Regions from separate parts of the Colwellia sp. MT41 genome, predicted to be linked through region 2. Evidence: predicted binding sites of a transcription regulator. Region 2 holds the regulator's gene; each other region holds the start of a gene.
What was found. Region 2 encodes LexA, which represses DNA repair genes until DNA is damaged. Its sites were predicted from a motif close to TACTGTATNNNNATACAGTA; they were not measured.

Region 1 (3,218 bases), 1.7 Mb from region 2:
CGGTCATTTAATTGGTGAAGGTCAGCTTATTTTTAACATTCTGCCAACCCTGTTTAGCTCCATGGGCACTGTCGGTTTAATTGTCTCTTTTGCTTTTTTTGCGCTGCTTTCAATTGCTGCCCTCACCTCAACCATTTCGTCAACAGAAGTCCCTGTGGCTTATTTAATTGAAGATAAAGCCATGACACGAAAAAATGCTACCTGGTTAGTATCTGGATTAGTTTTAGTTGCCAGCATGTTACTTATTGCCTTTTTTGAGCAACTCTTTGCTTTAGTCATCCAATTACTCACTACTGTGCTGCAACCACTGATGTCGCTGTTTTATTTCATTGTTATAGGATGGTTGTGGAAGCGTGGTAATCAACTAACCGACATAGCAACATTAGCGCAAGATAAATCATTAAGACTGCTTGGTTTTTACTTACGCTTTATTTGCCCAGCATTGTTATTGGTCGTCTTTGTTAATGTGGCCTTTTAAAACCCTTAGTTAAACAACTCGCTAATTAACCAGAGCCTGCTTACCACCCGTAGGCTCTGAAGATTGCTGACGTGATATAAAAACAGCAGACCATAATGACCTTATCAATGACCTGTCATCTTAATAGCTGAACAACTAAATGGGCACAACCTTTTAGCCGTAAAGAGGCTGTTGGCATTTGATGTTAAGCTACTCTCCGCCACCACCAACTTTATTTATCCAGTAACGCCACATCTTCCTCAGTCAAGTCCACTTGCTCTATTTTCTCAAAACGTATTGATATTTTATCTGCCGAGGTATGAATTTGTTTAACATCGGTTGCCGCTTGGTCTATATGTTTGGCAAGGTTAGCAAAACGGCCTTTAAAGCGATTAAAGTCTTGTGCTAAGTCAGACAAATGTGCCTGAATGATATGGATTTGCTGACGAGTCGCTTCATCTTTAAGGACCGAGCGCGCGGTTGTTAATATCGCCATCAAGGTGGTGGGTGATGCCAACCAAACACGTTTCCTATGAGCATATTCAACTAAGTCACTTTGATGCCCATGGATCTCAGCAAAAACAGCTTCCGCTGGAATAAACATAATAGCGCCGTCGGCAGTTTCGTTATCAATGAGGTACTTATCACTAATATCATTAATATGTTTTTTAATATCGATTTTGAACTGACGCATAGCTGATTTCCTCTCAGATTCAGGGGCTTCAAAGTCCATCATTTTACGGTAATTTTCTAAGGGAAATTTTGAATCTACTACAACATTACCGGTCGGTTTAGGTAAAAACAGTATACAATCGGCTATTTTTCCGTTTGATAAGGTATGCTGCAGTTTAAAGCTTTGCTCTGGTAGCACATTTCTGATCAGGCTATTTAATTGCACTTCGCCAAAGGCCCCTCGTGAGCGCTTATCATTAAGTATGGCTTGTAAGCTGACCACGTTGGTAGATAACTCGGTAATTTTCTTCTGAGCATCATCTATTAATGCCAAACGCTGTAAGATATCACTAAAGGTTTTAGTGGTTTTTTCAAAGCCTTCGCTCAGACGCCTTTCGACCTGACCACTGATCTCTTGTAAACGTTTATCGGTAGAGTCCGTTAAAGCATCAATACGCTTGGTCATTTGATCGCTGCTTTGCGCTAATGTTTTCGACAACTCCTCCCTATTGCTAAAGGCCGTGGCATTTAAATGTTTAATAAGTTGATCGAGTGACTGATTTTGATTTTGATTTAATTGCGCTTGCAGCTCATTAAATTGCCTCAATAATTTAATCCGTAAATCAGCCATTTGCTGCTCAAAGCTATTAGCTAACTGCAATTGCTGCTTTTCTTGTAATTGGCTAAGCTGCTGCAAAAATTGTTGCTCAGTTTGTTTTGCTAACTGACTAAACAATTCAATATTATGCACTTGTAAACGTTTTTCTTGCTTTGCTAACCGCACTAGCACCAGTATTAATAGCAAGGCCAACACCACAAAAGCCAGTACAGGCAACCAAGTCGATAGCAACTGCTGTTGCTCTAAGGTAAAAGTCATTTTCTCAATCTCAATAAGGTGCCAAACGCACTACACTGTAAATATTACCAGTATCTTTCTGAAAGGCAAGCACAAAGGCAAGAACTGTGGCTTCCAGTTTATTTCTGAATTTTGTCCTGAGTGATTAAACTCTGTAACAGGGCCGTTTATTAAATAAAGATACAGATAACCCTAGAATATAGAGTTAATTTAATAAGCTGAGTAATCACCTATAAATAGGCTTAGATGTGATAATTAGGTCTACTTATACCACACAGAGGACATTAGAGATTAAACGCTAAACAATGCTTCGGATTAGATTTTGTATTGATTATAGCGTTGCTAATTGGCGTAAAATACTTGGCTAAAATTATCGACAAAGGAGAAAAAACCAACTGTTATTTGTGCTTTTAAGTGACTTGTTAGTTGCGTTGAACGCCTGTGACTTGCCAGTTAGTATACTCATTATTAGTAAATTCAACAGATTCACCATACTGTACAGGTTTTCTAGCCATAGATTCAATAGTTACCCTTTTTTCATTGTCTAAACCATTTAACCAGTCCATAGAGAAGTAGCTATTCTCAATATAACTAAATATAAGCTCCACCAATCTACTAGGTAATAATTGATGCTCTATATTCAGAAGAGAATCTATAAATATTGCGCACTTGGTAAATTGACTAGGCCATGAAAAAACTATCGCAAAGCCGTTCTCTGTTGATAGTGTATTAATAGCAATGTTTTCGACAAAAACAGCATCAAGATCGAGCGATTGAATTTCTTCACCTTCTATCGTAAATTCAGGAGTAAAACACCCTGAAACTACTAAATTTAACTCGCCTGTAAAATATATTGCGACACTTTCAAAATCATCAAACTGTTGTAATTTGTAACTCCCAGTAAATATATCGAGAGACGTTTTAAAGTCATCTATACCTTTAAAAAATCCGAGTTTCATCGCATGCAAGTTCTGTTGAAATACAACTTGATCTTCGTATGTCATTCCACGATCTATATTATCTCTCATGAACGGCACTGCTTTAATCATACTAATTTTTTTGAAATACTCTAAGGCATACGCCCTATAACCTGCAATAAAGTTCTGATCTTGTCCATTATTGTATGGCACATCTTCGATAACGGAAAATAACTCTTTGTCATGCTTACCGCAAAAACCTTTAAAAGTCGAAGCTTTTTGCCAGCCTAGTTTTGAAATTTCATTTCTACCATAT
Region 2 (3,218 bases):
TTTACTACCACTAATTAAGGTATCAGATAAGGTAATTTCACGCATACCCACTTTGATATCATGGATTTTACCTGCTACATAAACTTTTTTTGAATTAGGAAAAGATTGGTCGGAAACATTTTTTAAAAATGCTTCAGCCGCTGCACGTTTTTCACGTCTAGTTGGTTTTTTTTTGTCTTTTACAGCAGCGTTATTTTGCTCGCTCATGGTCGCACCTGTTTTAAAATTTTTAATAAAATAAAAAAAGGCGGAGTTTTTTAGCTAAAGATGAGGCAAAAAGAGCTTTGTTCTACATGGTAAGCACTAGGCTTGTATGAAAGAAAATTACTCTCTCTTGTTTCCTACGCAGATATTAATCTGATCAGGTTTTACGGATCCCGCTTACGCGATCTCAGCCTTTGGCACTCCGACAAGTATTGTTTTGCTAGCGAGGCTAACAAAACGTGAGCTGATTCTAACGTGGGCATGCACATGTTAGCAAGCAAATACTAATATAAAAACAAGATGATAAAATATTGCCAATAACTGAGCATATACCCGTTACCATTCAAGATGCATGTTTCAGAGTGCTTGAGCAATTTCAATTCAAGGCGCTGTGATGAAATAATGGTTGTTCAGGAGAATATACTCAGGATAATTGCTCCTGCATTATCCGTATATGGTACTTCCTGTACCGTCTGCATTCTCTAATAAGCTGCATCCATGCAGCGTCATTATAAGTCACAGCAACGATGAAGTGATGTTGCTCAAACGCTTCTTCGATGGGTTTAACATGACTTTATACCGCGTTAAATAATGAAACCATAGAGTGACTATGCTTCAATTATTTGCCTTGCCTAAAGCCATATTAATTCCCACTGAAATCGAGAACTTTGAATGGTGACGGGTATAAGATAAAATAACTGCCCAACAGCAATTAGTCCTAAGGTAATACTAGTGATAACGTTAATCTCGCCAAATGAATTCAAAACAATCCCCTGGAAAAATGGTTTAGGTCACACCACAGAATTAGCCATTAGCGATGGTGGTAATTTAGATGATTTTGCTTGGCGGTTAAGTATCGCCAGCGTGGTAAATGACGGCGACTTTTCAAATTTTTCTGGTTATCAACGTAATTTAGTCTTAATCGAAGGTGCAGGTTTGACACTAGACCATCGTAATGGCGATGTAGATAAGTTAATACAATTACTGGATATAGCCCGTTTTGATGGCGCCAATAAAACTCATGGTTCTTTGCTTAATGGCGGCATAAAAGACTTCAATATCATGACTAAACAAACAGCATTTTCAGCTGAGGTGAATTGCTATAGTGAGCGACAAAATGTCACCCTTGCCTTGCTAGCTGATAGCTTACTGTTTGCTTATAGCCTCACTGACACCATGATGGTTAACACCGCCGAAGGTAAAGATTGCACCGTGCCTGTTGGTCATCTAGTTAAGTTACAAGCAAAAAATTCTCCAGAAAATTCGCAGTTATTAAATGTCAGCATTAGCGGTAAGAATATGATTATTATGCAACTAAAAGTAAATGCTTGCCTTTAAAATAATCCTGTATATACTAACAGTAATACTGTGTAAATTTACAGGCTAATGCTATGATAAATTCAACAACCGAATTACGCCCGCTGACTAACCGCCAGAAGCAAATTTATGATTTAATCAAAGATAAAATCAAAGACACTGGCATGCCGCCAACTCGAGCCGAAATTGCTAAATTTTTTGGTTTTAAATCAGCAAATGCCGCTGAAGAGCACTTAAAAGCCTTAGCAAAAAAAGGCTATATTGAAATGCTTGCCGGCACTTCTCGTGGTATTCGCTTAGTTGAAGAGTTTTTAGAGCCCGAGGGTTTACCGCTTATTGGCCGTGTTGCTGCCGGTGAACCTATTTTGGCGCAAGAACATATTGAAGAGCATTATAAAATGGATGGCAATGTATTCCACCCAGCCGCTGATTATCTCTTACGTGTTAATGGCGAAAGCATGAAAGATATTGGTATTTTAGATGGTGATTTACTGGCGGTACATCAAACCACTGATGTACAAAATGGCCAAGTGATTGTTGCCCGAGTAGAAGACGAGGTCACGGTAAAACGTTATAAACGTGAAGGGAATATTGTTTATTTACATGCTGAAAATGCAGAGTTTTCGCCCATTAAAGTTGATCTAAGCAAGCAAGAGTTTCATATTGAAGGTATTGCCGTTGGTATCATCCGCAGTGGTAGTTGGATGTAAAATGTACAAAACCTAGGCAAGCTAGTGTGCTTAATCCGTAATATAACAAGCGCCATAATTACACTTACCAATAATAGCATTGGCAGTAATTATGGTGCTTTTTTTTCTTCAAGCTAATAAATTTATTTTCCCCCTAGCTACTATTTTTTAATGCCCCTCTTATCTTTAACAAAGCTACTTCCAGTATAGCTCACACAGGCTTTAGAGCTATTACTCCATTGAATTGAATGACTTTTTTATAATTACTTAGCTATAAAATATTTGACCTCGATCGAATTTTAGCGTAATTCTATTAACAGTAACGCATATAAAACGAACATAAAAAGAATAAAAAGACGTCAATGCGCTAATACTGTCACACTAAATTTATAGTGCCATGCCAGATTACTCTTCACGTCAATAATTAACCTGATCTCGGGAGGAATACCCAAGGGTATTGTTTATTCGCCATCAATCGTTCACCATCGCGAAACCGTGGCTAAACCGAGATATTGTTAGTTTATTAATAATAATAAAAACTACAGATATTCAGTTCAGTGGTTATGAAGTACTTTGCTGCACATCTGTTCTCTATGATTACCAAGAGGAGATGCCGTGTGGGGAAACATAAGCTAATTTGGCTAGTGTTGGTCAGCCTATTTACCAATTCAGCCTGGGCAGAAATGCAGTTAAACCTGACAAAAGGGGTTACTGCCGTTAGCAGAGATGTCTATGATTTACATATGCTGGTACTTTGGATTTGTACCGCAATTGGCGTAATAGTTTTTGGTGCAATGTTTTGGTCCATGGCTTTTCATCGAAAGTCTAAAGGGGCAAAAGCCGCTGACTTTCATGAAAGTACCAAGGTGGAAATATTATGGACGGCAATACCTATTGTTATTCTAATCGCCATGGCAGTACCAGCAACTACCACCTTAATCGCTATGGAAGACAACACTAATTCTGATGTTACCATTCAAATAACCGGCTCCCAATGGAAATGGCATT
Region 3 (3,218 bases), 2.1 Mb from region 2:
GGCCAGCCTTTTTAGTTGGCTGTGGTGTCCTTGCCGTTACTTTTTCTATTTTAGGTTATTTCGGTATTCAAGCCTTGTGGCGTTACCAAACTATTAAAGCGTGGAAAAGTCGTCCGCACCGTTAAGTTATCATCGCTATAAATACAAAAATGCCAGCATTACTTTATAGAGAGTAATCTGGCATTTTTAGGCATGATATTTTATAGATAAAAACAGCGCTACTCAACTGGCTCTTTGATAAGGCCAAAGTGTTGATAGGCTCTATCAGTAACAATACGCCCGCGTGGTGTGCGCTGTAAAAAACCTTGCTGAATTAAAAAAGGCTCGATCACATCTTCAATGGTTTCCCGCTCTTCACCAATGGCAGCCGCTACATTATCTAAACCAACCGGCCCACCCATAAACTTATCAATAATAGCGTGTAGTAGCTTTCTATCCATGATATCAAAGCCTTCACTGTCAACTTCGAGCATATCTAAGGCCGCCGCCGCAACGTCTTGGTTAACTATACCGTGAGATTTGACATCGGCATAATCACGTACTCGGCGTAATAAACGGTTAGCAATACGCGGTGTGCCACGCGAGCGGCGCGCCACTTCAAATGCCCCTTGCTCGTCTATGGTTAAATTCAAAAAGTGTGCCGAACGCCGAACAATAGTTGCTAAGTCGGTAACATTATAAAACTCTAGTCGCTGGACAATACCAAATCGATCACGTAATGGTGAGGTTAATGCCCCTGCCCTAGTTGTCGCACCTATCAGGGTAAATGCCGGTAAATCTAATTTAATTGAGCGAGCAGCTGGCCCTTCACCAATCATAATATCTAATTGGTAGTCTTCCATCGCTGGATACAGTATTTCTTCAACCACAGGGCTTAACCGGTGAATTTCATCAATAAATAGAATGTCATTTTCTTCTAGGTTAGTTAATAGCGCGGCTAAATCTCCGGCTTTTTCTAACACAGGTCCTGAGGTAGTACGTATATTCACGCCCATTTCATTGGCAACGATATTGGCTAAGGTGGTTTTACCTAAACCCGGCGGGCCAAAAATAAGCAAATGGTCTAAGGGCTCACCACGATTTTTAGCGGCCGGAATAAAGATTTCCATTTGTGCTTTGATATGCTGTTGACCGGTATAGTCTTTTAGCATTTTAGGGCGAATAGCGCGATCAACCCTTTCATCTTCTACCGATGCAATGGGTTCAATTAAGCGATCTGCTTCTATCATAAATTACCTAAGTTCTAAAGTGTATTAGCGCATCATTAAAATGCGCTAAAGCTAAAAGATTATCAATCTGCCGAGTAAATCATGCTGCTAGTCCTTGCTAGAAAGTACACATGGATTCCCGACTAACTGAGACATCATGGGTAGACATTACACCATTGACTTTAACGCATCGCGAATAATATCTTCACTAGACATGCCGCGATTATATACTGATTTAACCGCTTTATCCGCTTGTACTTGTTTATAACCAAGCGATAACAAGGCATTAATAGCATCCGTTTTATTATCGCTAATAAAGGTAGTCTCTTGGCTAAGATCAGCGGATAACTGCTCGGGTATAACACCATCCTTACTAACTAATTGCACCGGTTGTTGTGCCTGCCAATCTTTTAGACGGTCACGCATTTCAATGAGTAAACGTTCTGCTGTTTTTTTACCGACACCGGGGATTTTTACAATGGCGGCAATATCATCGTGACGAACACAAGCCACAAATTGATCCGCAGACATGTTAGACAATACCGCAAGCGCCAATTTTGGGCCAACACCATTAACTTTTATCAATAAACGAAATAATTTTCGCTCAACCTTATTGGTAAAACCATACAGTAATTGCGCATCTTCACGAACAACAAAATGAGTATAGATAGTCGCTGGTTGCTCAAGTTCAGGTAAGGCATAAATACTGGTCATTGGCATGGTGACTTCATAACCGACACCAGCACATTCAATTAATATTTCAGGGGAGTTTTTTTCGACAAGCGTGCCACGTAAACGACCAATCACAACAAGTACCAAGGACTATTATTAAGGAAATAAATAATACCACTATATATTTATACAGTAAAGCATTCGCTAAGTGATAAAACGCCTTGGCCTTATTTGGCAAAACTCTTATAAAATCATTTAGCGTAAACGTCCTCTCACTGTTTTACTGGCTTGGCCAGCTAATCTGGCAATAGTGGTATGAGTATGAGCATGACATATAGCCACCGCTAAGGCATCAGCCGCATCGGCTTGTGGCGTACCTGGCAGCTTTAACAGAGTTTTTACCATATGCTGTACTTGACTTTTATCTGCTGCACCCGTACCTACTACCGCTTGTTTAATTTGCCTGGCTGAATATTCACTAATGGTTAAACCGGTATTGGTTGCGGCAACGATGGCGGCACCCCGTGCTTGGCCAAGTTTCAGCGCGCCACCTGGGTTTACCCCCATAAAAACTTGTTCAATGGCAAACATGTCTGGTTTAAATTGAATAATTATCTCAGAGATACCGGCAAATATAGTTTGTAGCCGTGAAGCTAACTCATCGCCCTGGCTGAGCGCCTTAATGCAGCCACTGCCCAGATAAGTTAACTGTCGATTTTCTTGTTTGATAACGCCATAGCCGGTAAAACGTGAACCGGGATCAATGCCTAAAATAATTTTCATTCAATACCTTAAAATCAGTTATACCTGTTTCATTAAGTTTGTGCTCTTGTTGTGCATAGGGAAAATATATCAGGGCAAGGCGCTCGATTGAACAATAGCAGGCTATTGGGATTGAGAGCAACGCTGACATGACCTATTTTAACCAACACAAGTAAGCAATAATTTAACATGCCTATGTAGTTTACGCAGGAACTCTTTGTAAACGTCATCTTCGAAGTCTCTGATCGAAGATCCATTGCTCTTTATGCACTGGATCCCCGATTAAAACACCACGGGGATGACGATCCTTAGCCAAGTGCATAGGCATGTAATTTAATGAAATTGGTCTTATACCAAGCAGACTAATTTATTGCTCTGTTTGGTAATAAAGTGTGTAAACAAACTGCGTGTATAAAAAAAGCGTATTGACGGAAAACCCTCAATACGCTTTTTTCGTAACTACTAACCCTTTAATCGTCATCCTCGTGGTGTATTAATCGAGGATCCAGTTTTTATCAGGTAAGTAGCTAATTAATTAGTCATCTACTGTGTTGTTCTTCTCATTTAGAATTTGTA
Region 4 (3,218 bases), 1.5 Mb from region 2:
ACTATTGGTGACATTATGGGGGCTGTAAAAAAGGATTCAAGCGTGATTTAAGACATTTTATAAAAAAGTGAACTTTACAAGTGGATAAAATCCAGCGAAACTGCTCCTATACCTAGCAAACTAAGTAAATTATCGTTATGGCTCAACTCTATACAACTATTGGCCTTATTGGCAAACCAAATCATGATGGCGCAAGTGCCACAATAAAAACTTTGCATGACTATTTATTAGCGAATAACTATCAAGTGCTTGTTGAGCATTCGGTGGCACAATCACTCGATATAAAAAACATGACAACGGGTAAACTGACTGACATTGGCGAGCAAGCTGATCTGGCAATTGTTATCGGTGGTGATGGTTATATGCTTGGCGCAGCACGGGTACTGGCTTGTTATGACATTGGTGTTATTGGCGTGAACCGCGGTAATTTAGGCTTTCTAACCGATCTTTCACCGAATGAACTTATCGAACCTTTAGCACAAATATTAGCGGGTAAGTCTCGCAGTGAACAACGCTTTATCATTGAAGCTGAAGTGTATCGCCATGGAAAACTGAAAAGCTCTAATAGTGCCGTTAATGAAGCGGTACTTCATGCCGGGAAAGTTGCTAGCATGATCGAATTTGAAGTCTATATTGATGACGTTTTTATGTTTAGTCAGCGCTCTGACGGCCTCATTGTTTCAACACCTACCGGCTCAACCGCTTATTCTATGTCTGCTGGTGGACCGATTTTAACGCCTAATTTAAATGCACTGTCACTGGTGCCTATGTTTCCTCATACCCTAACAAGTCGCCCTATTGTTGTCGATGGTAATAGTGAAATCAAATTGATACTTGCCAATGATAACCATGAAAATTTACAAGTAAGTTGCGATGGCCATGTCATTTTATCGGTAATGCCCGGCGATGAAGTTATTATTAAAAAGAGTGAATGCAGTATTCGTTTAATTCACCCCCTTGATCACAACTATTTTAACGTTTTACGAAATAAATTAAGCTGGGGTAATAAGCTATATTAATCAGCATCATGCACTGGTAGAAAAGAATAACCTTATCAAAAAACAAGCAAACAGTTACAAATAAGCTTGAATAAAAACCAATAACTGTATAAATTAACAGGTACTGGTTTTTTATTCATGCTTATTAAGGTTAACTATGCTGCTGCAACTTAACATTCAAAATTTTGCCATTGTCCGTTCATTAGAAATTGATTGGCAAGCGGGTATGACGACAATTACCGGTGAAACGGGTGCGGGTAAATCAATTGCCATTGGTGCGCTGGGTTTATGTCTAGGCGACAGAGCAACAACAAATATTGTTAGGCCAAATTGCAAAAAAGCTGATTTAGCGGCAACGTTTGATATAAAGAAAAATAAAATGGCAAAAGCCTGGTTAAAAGTGCATGAGCTGGTGTCAGAACATGACAGTGAGTGCATACTTCGTCGTGTTATATCGGCTGAAGGGCGGTCAAGGTCTTATATTAATGGTAGCCAAGTACCGTTAGTTCAGTTAAAAGAGATTGGGCAACTATTAATTAATATCCATGGTCAACACGATCATCAACTCATTGTTAAAGCTAGCCAACAGTGCCGCTTACTCGATAATTATGCTAATCATCCAACACTACTTAGTGAAGTAAAACATTATTCACAGCAATGGCATAAACTCAATAAAGAATTAGAATCACTGCAACAAAGTAAACAGCAGCGGGAAGCTGAGCAGCAACTCATTCAATATCAAGTGACTGAACTCGATGAGTTCTCTTTACAGCCCGATGAGTTTACAACCTTAGAGCAAGACTATAAAAGACACAGTAATGCCCAAGACTTACTTGATACAACCCTAAGCTCATTACAACTGCTCTCTGAAAATGATAATTTTAATATTTTGGACGCGTTAAGAGAATGCAGTGAAAACATCAACTCAATAGCGCGGGTTGATAAGCAATTAAACGATGTCGCCACGATACTAAGCAATACCCTCATTCAATTAGATGAAGCAAATAACGATTTAACACACTATTACCAACAATTAGAATTAGATCCGCAAAGTTACGCCATCATCGAGGAACGATACTCCACGGCTTTGCAATTAGCCAAGAAACATCAACTTTCACCAGAAAATTTAGTTACTTTTCATAGCGAATTAAAACAACAACTGGCATCAATATCTGGTGATGAGACGCGAATTAATACTATTATTGAAGAGTTAGAACAGACTAAGCAGCATTATTATGACAGCGCAGAGGTATTATCAAGTTCAAGAATAAAATCAGCTAAAAGTCTCAGTAAGCGCATCAGCAAAAGCATGCAAGAATTGAATATGCCCCATGGACAATTCTATATTGCTATCGAAAGCAATAAGCAAGCTGGCAGTGGTAAAGAAGTCATCAATAGCAATGGCGCTGATATTATCAGTTTTAAAGTCAGTATTAACCCAGGTCAAGTACTTGAGGCTATGCACAAAGTTGCTTCAGGGGGAGAATTGTCACGTATCAGCCTAGCCATGCAGGTGATTTTAGCCGATAAAGTTATTACCCCAACACTCATATTTGATGAAGTAGATGTTGGTATTAGCGGGCCGACCGCCGCTATGGTCGGTAAAAAACTACAACAACTCTCTAAAAACACCCAAGTAATTTGTGTTACCCACTTGCCACAGGTTGCCTGTAAAGGCCACCAACAACTTTTTGTTAGTAAAATAACCGATGGTGAGTTGACAGAAACTCGGGTAAGTGAACTAAGTAAAGAAAATCGGGTCAAAGAAATTGCCCGTTTGTTAGCGGGTGATAAAATATCTCAGCACAGTTTAGCAAATGCGCAAGAGCTATTAGCAGGCTAATAGCTCTTGCATACTATCGACATAGCAACCATTGAACCCTACTAACAACTATTTTCTAGTAACCAGCAAGAAATCTAGCTAGTGTTTTTTTAACGGATGTAATAAATAGCTTTGCATCCATGCTGGGCTTGGGTATTATCCCTGCTCACACTTTTAGCCTGTTTTTTTTGAGCTACTTAAAGGTAAATAAATTTTATGTATTTTCGTGTTGCCATTATTATCACAGCCCTCACGTTATCTTCCTGCTCTAGTTGGGTATATCGCTATGATGTTCCACAAGGAAATTACCTTGAACAAAAGAGTATTGATAAATTACAAGTCGATATGACTAAGGAACAAGTTAGATTTATTCTAGGTAGCCCAGTTGTCGTTGACGC

Region 1: a site for LexA is predicted at 2,040-2,059, ahead of CMT41_RS12285 (DNA recombination protein RmuC). Genes of this name have one in related genera too.
Region 3: a site for LexA is predicted at 2,056-2,075, ahead of ruvA (Holliday junction branch migration protein RuvA). Genes of this name have one in related genera too.
Region 4: a site for LexA is predicted at 1,102-1,121, ahead of recN (DNA repair protein RecN). Genes of this name have one in related genera too.

What each region holds. Positions count from the first base shown of each region.
Region 1 is NZ_CP013145.1:2,854,361-2,857,578, forward strand. Features, by position in the region: gene CMT41_RS12280 (sodium-dependent transporter) at 1-478, shown strand, start outside; gene CMT41_RS12285 (DNA recombination protein RmuC) at 690-2,006, opposite strand; gene CMT41_RS12290 (YecA family protein) at 2,408-3,218, opposite strand, start outside.
Region 2 is NZ_CP013145.1:238,700-241,917, reverse strand. Features, by position in the region: gene thiC (phosphomethylpyrimidine synthase ThiC) at 1-207, opposite strand, end outside; TPP riboswitch at 322-419, opposite strand; gene CMT41_RS01045 (HutD/Ves family protein) at 937-1,542, shown strand; gene lexA (transcriptional repressor LexA) at 1,596-2,231, shown strand; gene coxB (cytochrome c oxidase subunit II) at 2,894-3,218, shown strand, end outside.
Region 3 is NZ_CP013145.1:2,469,901-2,473,118, forward strand. Features, by position in the region: gene CMT41_RS10535 (DUF2062 domain-containing protein) at 1-125, shown strand, start outside; gene ruvB (Holliday junction branch migration DNA helicase RuvB) at 219-1,229, opposite strand; gene ruvA (Holliday junction branch migration protein RuvA) at 1,377-2,015, opposite strand; gene ruvC (crossover junction endodeoxyribonuclease RuvC) at 2,136-2,663, opposite strand; gene aspS (aspartate--tRNA ligase) at 3,178-3,218, opposite strand, start outside.
Region 4 is NZ_CP013145.1:3,118,735-3,121,952, forward strand. Features, by position in the region: gene nadK (NAD(+) kinase) at 138-1,019, shown strand; gene recN (DNA repair protein RecN) at 1,156-2,841, shown strand; gene CMT41_RS13325 (outer membrane protein assembly factor BamE) at 3,037-3,218, shown strand, end outside.